Regions from separate parts of the Streptomyces sp. NPDC058008 genome, predicted to be linked through region 4. Evidence: riboswitches for the same ligand, from Rfam matches in the RefSeq annotation. Region 4 holds a riboswitch; each other region holds the start of a gene.
What was found. A riboswitch is a leader RNA that binds a small molecule or an ion and turns the genes downstream of it on or off. The one in region 4 is predicted to bind cobalamin.

Region 1 (4,168 bases), on a different contig from region 4:
GCTGGCTGTACTCCCAGGAGTTCGCCCCCGGGTCGGCGTGCCAGTAGGACCAGTACGCGGAGGCCGGTGGAGTCAGGACGCAGTCATCCTGTTGCGGTGTCGGGTACTGCTTGCCGTTCTTGTGGCCGCTGTATCCGATGCGGCAGATGAAGGCCGGGCCGTCGTGTCCGGTGCCGGTGGTACGCCAGCCGCCTTGGTTGAGGAGCTCGTATCCGGTCGTGGGTGTGGTGCCGCAGGACCGGTAGACCGGGCCGCCCCAGTGGCTGAAGTCGACGGCGAGGACGACTCCTGAGGTTGTGGTGCACCGGCCCATGGCCTGCGGATCCGCTGCCGCCGACGGGGCGGTAGCCGTCAGCGCGGCAGCCGACAGCAGAAGCGCGGACGGCGCTCGCACGGCTCGGCGCCATGAGGGGGCCCTCATATCCGTCCTCCTGCCGCACGGCGGTGGGCAACGACGACCGTGCGCCACCCCGTGGCGACCAGCAGGGCCGCAAGGCCGACGAGTGCACCGACCTGCGCACCTGTGGAGGCCAACGCTCCACCACCGCCGTCGGTGTCGACGATGCCGCCTGCACCGCCGGCTGTGTCCCCGGGAGTGATGATCGTCGGAGTGGAGGCGTCAGGGCTGGGCACGGGCTGCGGCGCCGTGCCGGTCAGACTGCGCTCCAGAGTGCCGAAGGAGACCCCAGTTGTTCCGCTGACCGCCTGGGTCGACGCACGCAGATCGGATCCGCGCTGGCCCTCCTCGGCAACGTTGAAGCCACCGTCGGTGTTCTGCTGGCCCGCAAGGAACTTCCGGGCCTTGGCGATCTCCGCCGCGTACCGCTTCGCGTCGAGCGAGAGCCCTTGGACCGCGAGGGCGGCGGAGTTGACCGAGTTGCCGGCCGCGCCGGGAAAGCCCCCGTCCGAGAGCTGTTTGCCCGCGATCCAGGACAGGGCCTTGTCGACGGCTTTGTCCGCCTTCTCGCCTCCGGCCAGGCCCAAGGCCATGGCCGCGATGGCGGTGGAGTCGACGTCGGAGTCGCCCGTGGCGGGAATCAGGCTGGGCCACGCGCCGCTGTCGTGCTGAAGGCTTTCCAGATACGCGATCGGCTCGCCCGCCGCGTTCTTCTCACCGGCCCGCACCTGGGCCATGATCGCCAGCGACTGGGAGAAGACGGACGGGGCGTAGGTGTAGGCGCCCCTGGCGGCGCAGCTGCGGTCCGGGGCCTCGCTCGGCCCGGTGCACACGGACTTCTCCAGAGCGGTGATCAGGTCCTGGCCCCCGAAGGCACGTGGGTCTCGGCCCACCACCTGGGCGAGCAGGGCGGCCTTGCCGAGGGAACCGCCGAGCGCGTATTCGGTGCCGGTTCCCGTCCAGTCCTGGAGAGTCCTGCCATCGCCGTCCTTGCCTCCCTCGTCGAGGAAGTCGACGATGCCCCGGAGCTTGTCGTCGTTCAGGCCGGTGGCCGCCAGTGCGTAGGCGCCGTCGATGGTGAGTCCGAAGTCCGCACGGGCCGAACCAGGACCAGCCGTGTAGTACTGCCCCTGCTTGAGGTTGGTGCCCTTGGTGAGGTAGGCGACGCCCTTCTTCAGGTCGGGGCCTTCACCGGCGGGAGGGGTCGGGTCGTCGGTGGGGGGTCCGGTCGTCGGCGGACCGGTCGGATCGGGCTTCTTCGTCGTCAGCCGGGCGAGATCGGTGCCCGCGCCGGCGAGCACGGCGGGTCCCGTCGCGTACAGGGCCGGGTCGGTCGCGCCTTCCTCGAAGCCGAAGCCGCCGCCGTCCAGCTGTTCCCGGGAGAGCCAGGAGACAGCCGCGTCCGCGTGGGCGGTGTCGCCGAGGGCGCGGAGCGCCTGAGCAGCGTACGCGGTGGCGTTGACGCTGCCTGTGGTGGCTCCGGTGTATCCGGGGTACGAGCCGTTCTCGCCCTGAGCCTTCTTGAGGTAGGCGCGGGCCTTGGCCACAGCGGCTTCCTGCCCGCTGACCTCGTGCAGCACGAGGGCCACGAGGCCGGTGGTGGCGGGGTCGCCGTCGCAGTTCTCGCCGGGACGGATCAGGATGCCGGTGACTCCGCCGTCGTCGCACTGCAACTGGATCAGCCGTTCGACGCTCTCCGCCGGAGGTACGGCACCGGCGCGGAGCAGGGCCAGTAGGGCCAGCGCTTGGCCGTCCCCGTAGGTTGCGTTGCGGAAGTCACCCTTGGCGGTGCATCCCGGAGTTGGCTCGCCCGCGTCGGGACCTGCTGCGCACACGTTGTCCAGGAGGGCGGCGATCAGGTCGTGGCCGCCGAAGTCCCGGGGATCGGCCTCCGTCGCTTCGGCGACGAGCGCGAGCCGGGCAGCGGCCGTCGCGTCAGGGGCCTGGTCCGTCCCCGACGGGTAGGCGTAGTCGCCGGTGTGAGCGGCGAGGAAGGCGGTGACCTTGTCAAGGGTGGCGCTCGCGCCGTCGCCGGCGGCGAGAGCGTAGGCCGCCTCGGTGGTCAGCAGGTAGTCGGGGGCGTCGGTGCCCTCGCCGACGACGCGTTCGCCGTCCTGGAGCGTGCCGCCGACCCAGGCAGCCGCAGCCGCGACGTCGATCTCACCGGCCGGGACCGTGGGCGGGTTTCCGGGGTCGGGGGGCTCGGTACCACCGCCCGCGCGTACCTCGTCGGGGGTGAAGGTCGGCTTGCCGGTGGTCCCGCCGATGTCGGTGCCGCCGAACACCCACGCGTCGACGTCGCCGTCCTTCGGCTTGCGGTCCATGGCCCCGTACTGGCTGTACGTCCACTTCTTCTGTCCCGGGGATGCGATCCAGTACGACCAGTAGGCCGTGGCAGGCGGGGTGAGTACGCAGGATTCCTTGTCCGTGGTGGGGTACTGCGTGCCGGTACCGAGGCCGATGCGGCAGATGAAGGCCGGGCCGTCGTGCTCGGTGCCCTCGGTGGTGAAGCCCGCCTCGCGGAGGAGCTCGTAGCCGGTCGTCGGCGTCGCGTCGCAGCCGCGCTCCACCTCGCCGCCGAAGGGGCCGAAGTCCACGGCGACGACCGCGCCCTTGGTGCCCGTGCAGTCCTCGACGGGGTCCGCTGCGGCCGGAGTGACGACGGTGACGAGTGTCACGGACATGGTGAGCAACAGGAATGCCACTGATATCAGGGACAGGAACGCTCTGCCCCCCGGCTGCCGGTCTCTTCGCTCCGCGGTCCCCACCGCTGCCCCCTCGTGCTGTTTCCGTGGGGACACGCACGTGGCTGAGGGGCCCTCACCGCATGATGCGTGGCGGGTGGGGCCGGTCGTCCACGCCGTAGTCCGCGACGGCGCTTATCGCTGCAGATCAGGCCCCAGGTAATCCGGCTCGCCCGGCGATGCCGGGCCTACGGTTGCGGGTCAGCGCCGGATTTCGACCGGCTTCCCCTGGAACTCAGTGCTTAACAGGCGGATTGGAGCACGTGAATTCACATGGCGTCAAGAAGCCGTAGCGCAGCGCACACAGGGGATCGTGCGGGACTGCTGGCAGGACTCGGCCGCCTGGGGTAGCGTCCTGGGCTGCCACGTGGGGGAACCCGGTGAGAGTCCGGGGCTGACGCGCAGCGGTGTGGGACGGCAGAGGGCCGTCCTGAGCCCGAATGCCCATGGCGGCGGTGCACCACAGGAAGCCGGTCCACGCGTTCGGGCGGCGGCCTTGCCCACTGCTGCCCGCACCGAGGCAGGAGGCCGGGCCTGGTCGACACGCCCCTCATCCCAGGAGCAGGCCATGCCCCGTATGTCGATCTCCCCTCGTCTGGCGTTCACGGCAACCTTTTCCCTCGGGGCGCTCTGCCTGAGTGCTCTGCCGGCCGCGGCCACCGCCACGCCGGCCCAGATCGCGACCTCGAAGACGAATGGTGTCGCCTATCTCAAGTCCCTCCAGGCCTCGGACGGTTCGTACGCGGGCGCCGGTCTGTCGAACGAGTGGGCCTTCAGTGCACTCGCCTCGGCAGGAACTGCGGCCGTCGACGTCACGCCGGGGGGCGACACCACGAAGAACGCGAGATCCGTCTACCGCACACTGCTCGCGACCGCTGGGTGGCCGTCGGCGACTCCGGTGGTCACGGACTACGAACGGGCCTCGCTCAACGCCTATGCGGCCGGCATCGACCCGGCCCGCGTCTCCGCCTCCCGCAACCTCGTCGCCGACATCTACGGCTATTGGCAGACGGCCGAACCGGGTTAC
Region 2 (4,168 bases), on a different contig from region 4:
CTCGATGCACTCGTACACCCCGGCGATCGAGGCGATCGTCGCCGTCGGCGCGATGGCGAGCAGCAGGGAGTTGCGCATCCCGCTCCTCGCGACCCGGGCGCGCAGCGCGTCCCAGCGCTCCGGCCAGTTCAGCTCGGTGTCGTAGTGGTCGGGGTGCAGCACGCCGCGGGCGGCGCGGGTCTCGGACCAGGCGGGGAGCGGGCCCGAGCGCTCGGCCAGGTCGCACGAGGCCTCGTAGGCGGCGAGCATGATCCGCTCGGAGATCTTCGTGGACAGCGCGCGGGCCTCGGGGGAGTCGAAGGGCAGCCGCAGCTGGAAGAAGACGTCCTGGAGGCCCATCGCGCCCAGGCCCACCGGGCGCCAGCGGGCGTTGGACCGGCCCGCCTGCTCGGTCGGGTAGAAGTTGATGTCCACGACGCGGTCCAGGAAGGTCACCGCGGTGCGGACGGTGGCGTCCAGCCGCTCCCAGTCGAGGGTGCCGCCCGTGACGAACGCGCCGAGGTTGACCGACCCCAGGTTGCAGACGGCCGTCTCGCCGTCGTCGGTCACTTCGAGGATCTCGGTGCAGAGGTTCGACGAGTGGACGACCCGGCCCGGCTCGGCGGTCTGGTTCGCCGTCCGGTTGGAGGCGTCCTTGAACGTCATCCAGCCCTGCCCGGTCTGTGCGAGGGTGCGCATCATGCGCCCGTACAGCTCACGCGCCGGCATCGTCCTGCGGGCCAGGCCCCTGGCCTCGGCCGCGCGGTAGGCCGCGTCGAACTCCTCGCCCCACAGGTCCACCAGCTCGGGGGCGTCGGCCGGGGAGAACAGCGACCACTCGGTGTCCGCGTCGACCCGGCGCATGAACTCGTCCGGGATCCAGTGCGCCAGGTTGAGGTTGTGCGTACGCCGCTGGTCCTCACCCGTGTTGTCGCGCAGCTCCAGGAACTCCTCGATGTCCGCGTGCCAGGTCTCCAGGTAGACGGCGGCGGCGCCCTTGCGCCTGCCGCCCTGGTTGACCGCGGCGACGGAGGCGTCGAGCGTCTTCAGGAACGGGACGATGCCGTTGGAGTGCCCGTTGGTCCCCCGGATGAGTGAACCGCGGGCGCGGATGCGGGAGTAGGAGAGGCCGATGCCGCCCGCGTGCTTGGAGAGGCGCGCCACCTGGTGGTAGCGGTCGTAGATCGAGTCGAGCTCGTCCAGCGGCGAGTCCAGCAGGTAGCAGGACGACATCTGCGGGTGGCGGGTGCCGGAGTTGAAGAGGGTGGGGGAGGAGGGCAGGTAGTCGAGCCGGTTCATCAGCCCGTACAGCGCGGCCACCTCCTCCAGGGCGCGCTCGGAGGTGTCCTCGGCGAGGCCCGAGGCGACGCGCAGCATGAAGTGCTGCGGGGTCTCGACGACCTCGCGGCTGAGCGGGTGGCGCAGCAGGTACCGGCTGTGCAGCGTCCGCAGGCCGAAGTAGCCGAAGCGGTCGTCGGCGCCGTCGGCCAGCGCCCGGTCGACGAGGGCGTCGAGGGCGGTGGCGTGCAGTGCGACGAACTCGGCCGTGCGGTCCGCGATCAGTCCCTCGCGGTGTCCGACGGTGACCGACGCCGAGAAGGAGACCGCTCCCTGGCCGGCGGCCTCGTCCGCGATGGCCCGGGTGAGGAGCCGCGCGGCGAGCCGGGAGTAGGCCGGGTCCTCGGAGATCAGGCCGGCGGCCGCCTCGGTGGCCAGCGTGCGCAGCTCCGCCTCGTCCGACCGGGCGTTGCGGCCGCGCAGCGCGGCGGCGGCGACCCGTCCGGGGTCGGTGTCGGGGAGGTCGGCGGTGAGGCCGGTCAGGGTCCGCAGCAGTGCGGTCCCGGGCGCGTCGGTCGTACGGCCTTCGGATTCCGCGGCTGAAACCGGGTCTGCTGGCGCGATGGTCACTGGGGCTATCCCTCGCTCGGCTCAGGGCCTGCGGGAGCGGGGCAGCCGGACACGTGGACACCCGGGGGAGGGCAGCACGGTGCGCACGGCGTCCACCGGCCCTCCGCGGGGCCCGGACGTCTCTGCGTCCGGTTCGGTCGAGCCGGACGCACTGTCGACAGGTCTTCGGACTCCGCGGTGCGCAGAAGCACACCGATCACACCGTTGCGGGACAGTTCCGGATTCGCACCGGATTCCCCTGCGGCGACAGCGAGGTCGAGCATACATGTGGGGGCCGCCGATTGCTGCGGCCCCCACATGTAGTGTCGCGACGGGTCGGAAGGCCGGGCGGGACGCCGCCGGGGCGAGGCCGGGGACCGGGCCGGGGGCCCGTTCCGGGGCCCCTCCGGGGCAGGGGCGCCGGTGGATCCGCCGGGTGGCCTCCGCGGACGGCCGGGCTGTTCCGGGGAGTCCCACCGGCCCCTCGCACGGCCGTCCCCGGCGGGGAGAGCCCTGCCGGGGACGGGACCGTGCGCCCTACAGGCGTTCCAGCGGGGCGTGACCGCCCGGCGAGCCCTCCGTGGCCGGCGGGAGCTCGGCCTGGACGCCGGGGTCGCCGACGTCCGCCGTGTAGTCGGACGGCGCGGTCTCGTCCACACCGGCCGGGGCCTTGACGGCGTTCAGGACGAAGGTCAGCACGACCACGACGAGGATGTTCAGCACGATCGCGGTGAGACCGATGTAGCCGATCTCGCCGATGCCCGGGATCTCCTTCGAGGAGCCGCCGAAGTGCTTCTGCGTCGGGCTGGCGACACCGTACGCGGCCACCGTGCCGTAGACCATGCCGACCGCCCAGCCGGCGATCAGCGCCCAGCGGTGGAACCACCGGGTGAACAGGCCGCCCACCAGGGCCGGCATCGTCTGGAGGATCCAGATGCCGCCCAGCAGCTGGAAGTTGATCGCGACCGTCTTGTCCATGGTGAGGACGAAGGCGAGCGCGCCGACCTTGACCAGGAGCGAGACCAGCTTGGAGACCTTGGTCTCCTGGGCCGGGGTGGCGTCGGGCTTGATGAAGTCCTTGTAGATGTTGCGGGTGAAGAGGTTCGCCGCGGCGATCGACATGATCGCGGCCGGCACGAGGGCGCCGATCCCGATCGCGGCGAAGGCCACGCCCGCGAACCAGTCGGGGAACATGTTCTCGAACAGCTGCGGGATGGCCAGCTGCCCGTTGTCCACCTTGATCCCGGCGGCGATCGCCATGAACCCGAGCAGGGCCAGCAGACCCAGCATCAGCGAGTACAGCGGCAGGATCGTGGTGTTGCGCCGGATCACCTCACGGCTGCGGCTGGAGAGCGTCGCCGTGATCGAGTGCGGGTACATGAAGAGCGCCAGCGCCGAGCCGAGCGCCAGCGTGGCGTAGCCCCACTGGCCCATGTCCCCGGGCACCAGGGCGCCGCGCGGCTGTCCCGTCGCCGGGTTGGTCTGCGCGAAGGCGTCGTTGGCCTTGGCGAAGATCTCGCCGAACCCGCCGAGCTTGATCGGGATGTAGATGATCGCCACGGCGATGACCAGGTAGATCAGGCCGTCCTTGACGAACGCGATGAGCGCGGGCGCCCGCAGCCCCGAGGAGTAGGTGTACGCGGCGAGGACCGCGAACGCGATGAGCAGCGGCAGGTCCTTGACGAACCAGTGCGTGTTCTCGCCGCCGCCGACGCCCATGACGTCCAGCACGGCCTGGATGCCGACCAGCTGGAGCGCGATGTACGGCATCGTGGCGAGGATGCCGGTGAGGGCGACCGCCAGCGAGAGGCCCTTGGAGCCGAACCGGCCCCGGACGAAGTCCGAGGTGGTGACGTAGCCGTGCTTGTGCGAGACCGACCACAGGCGCGGCAGGAAGGTGAAGATCAGCGGGTAGACGAGGATCGTGTACGGGACGGCGAAGAAGCCGGCCGCGCCCGCCGCGTAGATCGCCGCGGGCACCGCGACGAAGGTGTACGCCGTGTAGAGGTCCCCGCCCAGCAGGAACCAGGTGACCCAGGTGCCGAACGAGCGTCCGCCCAGGCCCCATTCGTCGAGGCTGGCCTCGTTCTCCGCCTTGCGCCAGCGCGCGGCCATGAACCCGATGACCGTGACGGCCACGAAGAAGAAGATGAACACGGCGAGCGCGACGCCGTTCACGCCGTCCTTCATGCGGAAGCACCCCCCTTGCGGGCGCGCTGGTCACGCTGCCACAGCTTGTACGCGATCATGGTGAGCGTGGTCGAGATGAGCACCCAGAGCATCTGGTACCAGTAGAAGAACG
Region 3 (4,168 bases), on a different contig from region 4:
CAGTCGCCGATGCGGTAGAGGTGCGGACCCTCGGGGTACTGGAGCCCGCTCCCCGACCACATGTCCACGGTCCCGCCGAGCAGTTCACCCGTCTCCGGCTCGATGCGCACGGCCCGGATCCCGTCGTTGGAGAACACGCACCAGCAGTTCCCCTCCTCGTCCCAGGCGAGGTCGGGATCGATGCCCGGGATGCCGACCGGCACCGGATCCGACCACGGCCCGGCGGGGTCCTCGGCGGTCACCAGGACGTTGCCCGCCCCGGCCACGACGGTCGTGATCATCCAGAAGCGGCCGTCGTGGTGGCGCAGCGTGGGTGCGTAGACCCCGCACGAGGACGGCGCGTCGTCGGGCAGCGCGAGCTGTGACGGCCGGTCGAGCGCGTGCCCGATCAGCCGCCAGTGCACCAGGTCCCTGCTGTGCCACAGCGGTACGCCGGGGACGTACTCGAAGCTGGACGTCGCCAGGTAGTAGTCCTCGCCGACACGGCAGACGCTCGGGTCCGGACTGAATCCGGGTATCACGGGATTGTCGAAGAACGCCATGCTCTGTCCTCGGGGCTCGGGCCAGGACCGTGTCCCACGGCCATGATCGTTGAAGCGCTTCGAAGATGGCAGCCGGGCGGGAGGGTGTCAATAGGATGCGCCGGAACCGGGGCGGGGGCGCGTGCCGCCCCGCACGGCCGGTGCACTGCCTCGGAGGGTGCGGGCGCCCCGCCGCCGGGAAGGGAACGGTGTCGAAGCGCTTCGACGGCGGTGGTTCGTGTCCTCCGGATCCGCGCGCCGCGGCCACCCGCGGACCCTGCCCGACCGGTCGGCGCGGGCGCGTCCCGCGCGTCCGCACGGGGCCGGGACCCCGTGCGCCACAGGCAGCGAGTAGGACGGACGCGTCGCACCGGCGTCGGCGTCGGCGCCGCGGGGCGGGCGTCGGTGGGGCGGTTCCCCGACGGTTCGGCTGCTCAGCCGAGGCAGAGCTCAGGGGGCGGAGCCGAGCCTCAGCCGAGGCAGAACTCCGGGGCGGAGCCGAGCCGTGCGCGGTCGCTCAGTCGAGGCAGAACTCGTTGCCCTCGACGTCCTGCATCAGCAGGCACGACTCGTTCTCGTCGTCGGCGAGCAGCAGGTGCACCCGCCGGGCTCCGAGCGGGAGGAGCCGCGCGCATTCGGCCTCGAGCGCGGCCACCCGCGCCTCCCCCACGAGCCCGGTGCCGACGCGTACGTCGAGGTGCACCCGGTTCTTGACGGTCTTCCCCTCGGGAACGCGCTGGAAGTACATCCTCGGGCCCACGCCCGAGGGGTCGCCGCACGAGAACGACGCTCCCCTGAGCTCCGGCGGACGCGTGTCCTCGTAGTCGGCCCAGGTGGCGAACCCCTCCGGTGGCGCCGGTGCCACGTAGCCCAGCACCTCGCACCAGAATCGGGCGACGCGCTCCGGCTCCGCACAGTCGAAGGTGATCTGGACCTGCTTGATCGACGCCATCGGGCCACCCTAACGGGTGGCGTTCAAGGGGGCCTTCGAATTATCCGCCGCCCGGACCGGCCTCCCGTAGGCCCGGCCGGGCGCCCTGCCGGCGCCTGGGGGCGGGCCTCACGCGTCCGGGGGCACGGGCGCGGAATCGCCCTCCGCTGACGGCCGGACGCCGGCCCGTCCGGCGCGTCCGGCCCCGGCCCGCCGGTCGGCCACGGTCCGGCGCCCGGTCCATCCGCATGCTGGACCTGGCGCCTCGCGCCGCCCGGATGCCCCGTAGTCTGACGCGTGCAGCTGGTTCGCCCCGTCCGCCAGACGGGATGCGTCGTAAGAGGGAACCCGGTGGGAATCCGGGACTGCCCCGCAGCGGTGAGCGGGAACGACCGCCGTCATACGCACTGGGTCCGACGTACCGGGCCTGGGAAGCGACGGCCACTAGGTGTCCTCACACAGGACGTGCCCGCGAGTCCGAAGACCTGCCAACTGCCCGCGCGCGGACCATCCGTGCGCGGACATCCCGGTGACCTCGAGGGCGGGTCGGCGTACCTACCAGGCCGTCACGGCGTCGTACGACGCCTCACGTCCCGGTACGTCACCCCTTCGCGCGCTCGTGCCGTCCCCGGGATCTCAGGGATTCATCTCGCGAAGGAGATCTCCGTGACCACCGAGCACACGACCGCGACCGCGCGGTCCACCGTCCACGGCTACCCCCGGCAGGGTCAGAACCGGGAACTGAAGCAGGCGGTGGAGGGCTACTGGAAGGGGCGGGTCACCGCCGACGCCCTCCGCGCCACCGCGGCCCGGCTGCGCGGCGACAACTGGCGGCAGCTGAGCACGACCGGGATCGACGAGGTGCCCACCGGGGACTTCTCGTACTACGACCACGTGCTGGACACCACCGTCATGGTGGGAGCCGTGCCGGCCCGCCACCGCGAGGCGGTCGCCGCGGATCCGCTCGACGGCTACTTCGCGATGGCACGCGGCACCCAGGACGTCGCACCACTGGAGATGACCAAGTGGTTCGACACCAACTACCACTACCTGGTGCCGGAACTGGGGCCGGACACGGTCTTCTCGGCGGACTCCGCCAAGCAGGTCGCCGAACTGACGGAGGCACTCGCCCTGGGGCTGAACGCCCGGCCCGTCCTCGTCGGCCCGGTCACCTACCTGCTCCTCGCCAAGCCGGCCCCCGGCGTGTCCGCGGACTTCGACCCCCTCACACTCCTGGACCGCCTGCTGCCGGTGTACGCGGAGGTCCTCGCCGACCTGCGCGCGGCCGGTGCCGGGTGGGTGCAGCTGGACGAGCCCGCGCTCGTCCAGGACCGCACACCCGCCGAACTGAACGCCGTCGAGCGCGCCTACCGGGGTCTCGGCAGCCTCGACGACCGGCCCGAGCTGCTCGTCGCCTCCTACTTCGGCCCGCTCGGCGAGGCGCTCGCCGTGCTGGCCAGGACTCCGGTGGAGGGTCTCGCGCTGGACTTCACCGAGAGCGCCGCCGTGAATCTGGACGCCCTGGCGGCCGTCGGCGGACTGCCCGGCAAGCGCCTGGTCGCGGGGGTCGTCAACGGCCGCAACATCTGGATCAACGATCTGGAGAAGTCGCTGTCCACCCTGGGGACGCTGCTCGGCCTCGCCGGGCGGGTCGACGTCGCCTCCTCCTGCTCCCTGCTGCACGTCCCCCTCGACGCCACCGCCGAACGGGACGTCGAGCCGCAGGTACTGCGCTGGCTGGCCTTCGCCCGGCAGAAGACCGCCGAGATCGTCACCCTGGCCAGGGGCCTCACCCAGGGGGTCGGCGCCGTCACCGCCGAACTCGCCGCCAACCGGGCCGATCTGGCGTCCCGCGCCCACTCCCCCGTCACCCACGACCCGGCCGTCCGCGCCCGCACCGCCGCGGTGACACGGGCCGACGCCCTCCGCTCCCAGCCGTACGCGGAACGGGCCGTGGCCCAGCGGGCCCACCTGGGCCTGCCGCTGCTGCCGACGACGACCATCGGGTCCTTCCCGCAGACGGCCGAACTGCGCGCCGCCCGCGCGGGCCTGCGGAGCGGCCGCCTCGACGCGGCCGGGTACGAGGAGCGCGTCAAGGCCGAGATCCAGGAGGTCATCTCCTTCCAGGAGAAGGCCGGCCTGGACGTCCTGGTGCACGGTGAGGCCGAACGCAACGACATGGTCCAGTACTTCGCCGAACAGCTCACCGGTTACCTCGCCACCCGGCACGGCTGGGTCCAGTCCTACGGCACCCGTTACGTCCGCCCGCCGGTCCTGGCGGGCGACGTCTCCCGCCCCGAGCCGATGACGGTCGGCTGGACGACGTACGCCAGGTCACTCACCGACCGGCCGGTCAAGGGCATGCTGACCGGGCCGGTCACCATGCTCGCCTGGTCCTTCGTCCGCGACGACCAGCCCCTCGGCGACACCGCCCGCCAGGTGGCACTCGCCCTGCGCGACGAGGTGAACGACCTGGAGTCGGCCGGGACCTCGGTCATCCAGGTGGACGAGCCCGCACTGCGCGAGACGCTGCCCCTGCGTGCGGCCGGCCGTCCCGCCTACCTGGCCTGGGCGACGGAGGCGTTCCGGCTCACCACGAGCGGGGTGCGGCCGGACACCCAGATCCACACCCACATGTGCTACGCGGAGTTCGGCGACATCGTGCAGGCCATCGACGACCTCGACGCCGACGTGATCAGCCTGGAGGCGGCCCGCT
Region 4 (4,168 bases):
GGAGCACCACCGTGCGCTCCTGTACCCCGAGCAGCCGCAAGTGCTCGGCCACGGGGCCGTGCCGCTCCCCCGCGACTCCGGCACGGACCTGCCGGGCCAGATCGCAGAGGTGCCGTGCCGTCAGCACGACCACGGGAAGCACCAGGACGGACGGCTGCCACAGCAGACCGGCCGTGTCCAGTCCGACCGCGGTGGCGGGAAGCAGTCCTGCCGCGAGCGAGACCGAGGCGACCAGCAGCAGCGCGAGCACGAACTCGGGAACGGCGTGCAGCAGCACCGTGGCCGTGTTCAGGGCACGGTCGAGCCGACCGCCTTCCCGCAGCCCGGAGACCGTGCCGAGCAGCGGCGCCAGCATGGTGACCAGGATCAGCGCCGGTACGCCCAGGAGCAGCGTCACGCCGATCCGGCGGCCGATGTCGTCGCCCACCGGCAGCCCGGTGGTCAGCGAGTGCCCCAGGTCGCCGGTGAGCAGGTGGCCGAGCCAGTGCCAGAAGCGGGGCCAGGCAGGTTCGTCCAGCCCCAACTGTGCGCGCAGTGCCGCGACTTGTTCCGGAGTGCCGAGTTCACCGCGCAGCACGTCGGCCGTGTCGCCGGGCAGCAGCGCGCCGACGGCGAACACGGCGACCAGCACCACCAGGCACTGCAGGACCGCGAGCAGTGAGCGCCGCAGTACGTAGCCGCGCACGTCAGGCGAGGCGGACCCGGTCGAAGCGGGCCCAGCCGTGCGAGTTCGGCGGCGCCGCGCGCAGCCCGCCGACCGAGCGGCTGATGGCGTCGTTGGCGTCAGAGAAGGCCCACACCAGCAGTCCGGACTCGTCACGGGCGATCTTCTGGGCGCGGGCGAGCAGACTCAGCCGCTCCTGCTCGTCCCGGGTGGTGCGCGCGCGGTCGAGGAGCGCGTCGAACTTCTTCGAGGCGTACTGGGTCTGGTTCCGGGCCGCTCCCCCGCGGACCCGCTGCTGGAGGAAGTCGGATACGGGCAGGGTGGAGGTGGTGTTGAACGCGGCGACGCCCTTGGTCTTGATCTCGCTGAAGTACGTGCTGGAGGCGCGGGTGTTGGCGGTCAGCTTCAGCCCGATCTCCCGCAGCTGCCGCGCCATCAGGTCCGCCGCGGGTTCCCATGCCGCGTCGACCGAACTGGTCTCCACGGTGATGCGCAGTCCGTCCGCGTCGGCCTCCTTCACCAGCTTGCGCGCCGCGTCGACATCCCGTTCGCGGGGCGTGAGGTCGTCGGGGTAGCCGCGCAGCCCCATGCCGAAGAGGTCGTTGCCGGCTTCGCCGTGTCCGGCCAGGGCGATGCGCACCAGCGCCTGCCGGTCGATGCCGAGTTGCACGGCGCGTATCAGCCGCGGATCGTCGAACGGCTTCCGACCGGTGCGCAGGAGTAGCTGCTGGGCGGTGGCCCGCTTGGCGGTGAGCAGGCGCGTCGAGCCGTCCTTCTTCAGCCGCTCAACGGAGGCGCCGGCCATGTCGGCCGCGTAGTGCACCTGGCCGGACAGCAGGGCGTTGAGGCGTGCCGATTCCTCGTTCGCGGGGACGATCTCGAGCTCGGCTATGTGCGGAGCGCCGTCCCAGTGGTCGGCCCAGCGCTTGTAGCGGGCGGTGCCGCCCGGCGTGAAGGACACGTAGGTGAAGGGACCGGAGCCTATGGGTTTGCGGAAGTCCGTCGTCCCGTCCGGGATGATCTCCGTGCCGGGGCCCGCGAACACGGTGGGGAACTCGAAGTTGGGTGCCTTGAGGACGAAGACGACGGACCGCACGCCGTCCACCTTGCTCGCGGTGAAGTCGATGGCGGACAACAGGACCTGCGATGGCGAGCCGACCTCGGGGTCGGCGGCGCGGCGGTAGCTGTAGAGGACGTCCTTGGCGGTGACCGGCTTCCCGTCATGGAACCGGGCCTTTCGCAGCCGTACGCTCCAGCGTGTTCCGGAGGCGTCACTCTCCCAGGACTCCGCGAGCCTCTTACGGACGGACATGTCGTCGGCGTACGTGCCGAGGGTGTCGTACAGGGCCTTGGCACGGGCCTGGTCGACGAAGTTCGGGGCGACGTGCGGATCGAGGGTCTCCTGCGAGCCGCCCGACGTGAACGCGGCGCGGAACCCGTCCCCTCTGCCGCCGTCCTTCGTATCGCCGCCACAGCCACTGAGCAGGCCGGTCCCGGCGAGCGCCAGCGCACCACCGGCGGCGAGCACCCCTCTGCGACCGGGCTCCGGGTGCCGTCCCGGCTCCGTCCGGGCATGCGTCGTCACAGTCGATCCTCTCCGGGGTGTCCTCGCCCCTGACGTCAGACCGGCGACGGGTCAGTCTCCTGGCTCCCGGATCGTCGCTCGCCTCCGCCTTCCCGGCCGCGCTCGCGGACAGTGGCGTGCAGAAGGATCGCTCCCCGGTCACAGTGGCGGGACCGCGCCGGAATCGCACCGGCTTCCTGGTCCCCGTCGCCTTGTGCGTCCATTGTGGCGTATGTGGTGGGCGGGACCGGCGCCCGGCTCCTCCCGGCCGCCGATGGGGGTGGTCGTACGCGTCCATCCCAGCTCTGCCCACAATGCGCACCGGCACCACCAGTGGGCCCGAACCCTCAGACACACTCCGCGCGAAACACCAGGAAAGGGGCAGCCGTACCCATGACAGCAACACCCCTCGCCGACTGGCAGACCAGCTGGGACCGCCAGCAGGAGTGGTACATGCCCGACCGGGAGGAGCGGTTCCGGTCATGATCGACACGGTCGAGGCCGTGGCAGGCACCGCGCCGCGCGTCCTCGACCTGGACTGCGGCACCGGCAGCATCTCCGACCGCCTGCTTGAGGCAGTCCACGACGTTGCGGCCGAGCCGATCCACGGCTGCAGCCACCAGCCCGTCGTAAGGACCCCCCTCATCGCGAAGCCACGGGCCCAGTTTCGGCCGGGTCATCGGGTCGGTGGCGCCCGACACCTCCCAGTCATCGGCCCAGCCGATGATGTGGCCCCCGACAGACGCGGCAGTGGTCAGCGCGTCCTCCCGTTGCCGCTCCGGCGACGATGTCGCGAGCTTCATCCGCGACAGACGTCGCACGCCGAGCAGGCACTTCCCGCATCAGCCGTAGGGGCGTTCCATCATGTTCAGGTCCGTACCGCGCAAGACATCTCCGTTTCGAACACGCAAGGTACGGAGATTGGGCGGCCACACCCAGGACGATCCTGCTCAAGCCAGCAAGCTCACCCCAGGAAGCTCAGCCGCACCTGACGGTCCGCATTGTCGACGTTCGTGTCCACCAGGCACACCGACTGCCACGTCCCCAGCTCCAGCCTCCCCCCGATCACCGGCAGTGTGGCGTGCGGTGGCACGAGCGCCGGCAGTACGTGGTCGCGGCCGTGGCCGGGGCTTCCGTGGCGGTGGCGCCAGCGGGTGTCGGCGGGGAGCAGGGTCTGGAGGGCGGTCAGGAGGTCGTCGTCGCTGCCGGCCCCGGTTTCCAGGATCGCGATTCCGGCTGTCGCGTGCGGTACGAAGACGTTGAGCAGGCCGTCCCCGCCGTGAGCGGTGCGGGTGAGGAACTGGGCGCACTCCTCGGTCAGGTCCATGACTGTTTCCGTGCGTCCCGTGGTGACGCTCAGTACGTGTGTGGCGAAGGTGTCAGGCATGGCCCCATTCTCTCGTCGCCGGGTCGGATCCCGCGCCGGGAAGATCCGGGGCACACACCGGGTTGGTAGAAAGGTGAACAACTTCGGGGTGCGTGAGCTGGACGTGGTCGTCGTCGGCGCCGGGCAGGCGGGGCTGTCCGCCGCCTATCACCTGCGGCGCGCCGGACTCGAACCGGAGAAGGCGTTCGTCGTGCTCGACCACGCGCCCCGGCCCGGCGGCGCCTGGCAGTTCCGCTGGCCCTCGCTGACGTACGGCAAGGTGCACGGCATGCACTCCCTGCCCGGCATGGAGCTCACGGGGGCCGATGACAGCAGACCCTCGTCCGAGGTGATCGCCGCCTATTTCGACGCCTACGAGCGCCGCTTCGGCCTGCGGGTGCACCGCCCTGTCGAGGTGAGCACCGTACGCGAGGGGCAAGGGGGCCGACTGCTCGTCGAGAGCTCCGAGGGTACGTACGCCACGCGCGCGCTGATCAACGCCACCGGCACCTGGGACCGGCCGTTCTGGCCGCGGTATCCGGGCCAGGAGACGTTTCGGGGACGACAGTTGCAC

Region 1: another riboswitch for cobalamin. It lies ahead of ACFVS9_RS33190 (prenyltransferase/squalene oxidase repeat-containing protein); the one in region 4 lies ahead of ACFVS9_RS26035 (ABC transporter substrate-binding protein).
Region 2: another riboswitch for cobalamin. It lies ahead of ACFVS9_RS29145 (ribonucleoside-diphosphate reductase subunit alpha); the one in region 4 lies ahead of ACFVS9_RS26035 (ABC transporter substrate-binding protein).
Region 3: another riboswitch for cobalamin. It lies ahead of metE (5-methyltetrahydropteroyltriglutamate--homocysteine S-methyltransferase); the one in region 4 lies ahead of ACFVS9_RS26035 (ABC transporter substrate-binding protein).

The regions. Positions count from the first base shown of each region.
Region 1 covers NZ_JBHVQX010000052.1:12,273-16,440, forward strand. The annotation lists gene ACFVS9_RS33185 (hypothetical protein) at 1-421, opposite strand, end outside; gene ACFVS9_RS33190 (prenyltransferase/squalene oxidase repeat-containing protein) at 418-3,081, opposite strand; cobalamin riboswitch at 3,275-3,423, opposite strand; cobalamin riboswitch at 3,512-3,587, shown strand; gene ACFVS9_RS33195 (hypothetical protein) at 3,710-4,168, shown strand, end outside.
Region 2 covers NZ_JBHVQX010000036.1:67,692-71,859, forward strand. The annotation lists gene ACFVS9_RS29145 (ribonucleoside-diphosphate reductase subunit alpha) at 1-1,887, opposite strand, end outside; cobalamin riboswitch at 2,026-2,162, opposite strand; gene mctP (monocarboxylate uptake permease MctP) at 2,404-4,056, opposite strand; gene ACFVS9_RS29155 (DUF3311 domain-containing protein) at 4,053-4,168, opposite strand, start outside.
Region 3 covers NZ_JBHVQX010000006.1:80,265-84,432, forward strand. The annotation lists gene ACFVS9_RS07850 (glycoside hydrolase family 43 protein) at 1-542, opposite strand, end outside; gene ACFVS9_RS07855 (VOC family protein) at 1,039-1,473, opposite strand; cobalamin riboswitch at 1,740-1,960, shown strand; gene metE (5-methyltetrahydropteroyltriglutamate--homocysteine S-methyltransferase) at 2,119-4,168, shown strand, end outside.
Region 4 covers NZ_JBHVQX010000029.1:33,872-38,039, forward strand. The annotation lists gene ACFVS9_RS26030 (ABC transporter permease) at 1-685, opposite strand, end outside; gene ACFVS9_RS26035 (ABC transporter substrate-binding protein) at 687-2,249, opposite strand; cobalamin riboswitch at 2,302-2,430, opposite strand; partial or broken gene ACFVS9_RS26040 (SAM-dependent methyltransferase) at 2,622-2,803, shown strand; partial or broken gene ACFVS9_RS26045 (recombinase family protein) at 2,858-3,031, opposite strand; gene ACFVS9_RS26050 (secondary thiamine-phosphate synthase enzyme YjbQ) at 3,193-3,615, opposite strand; gene ACFVS9_RS26055 (NAD(P)-binding domain-containing protein) at 3,689-4,168, shown strand, end outside.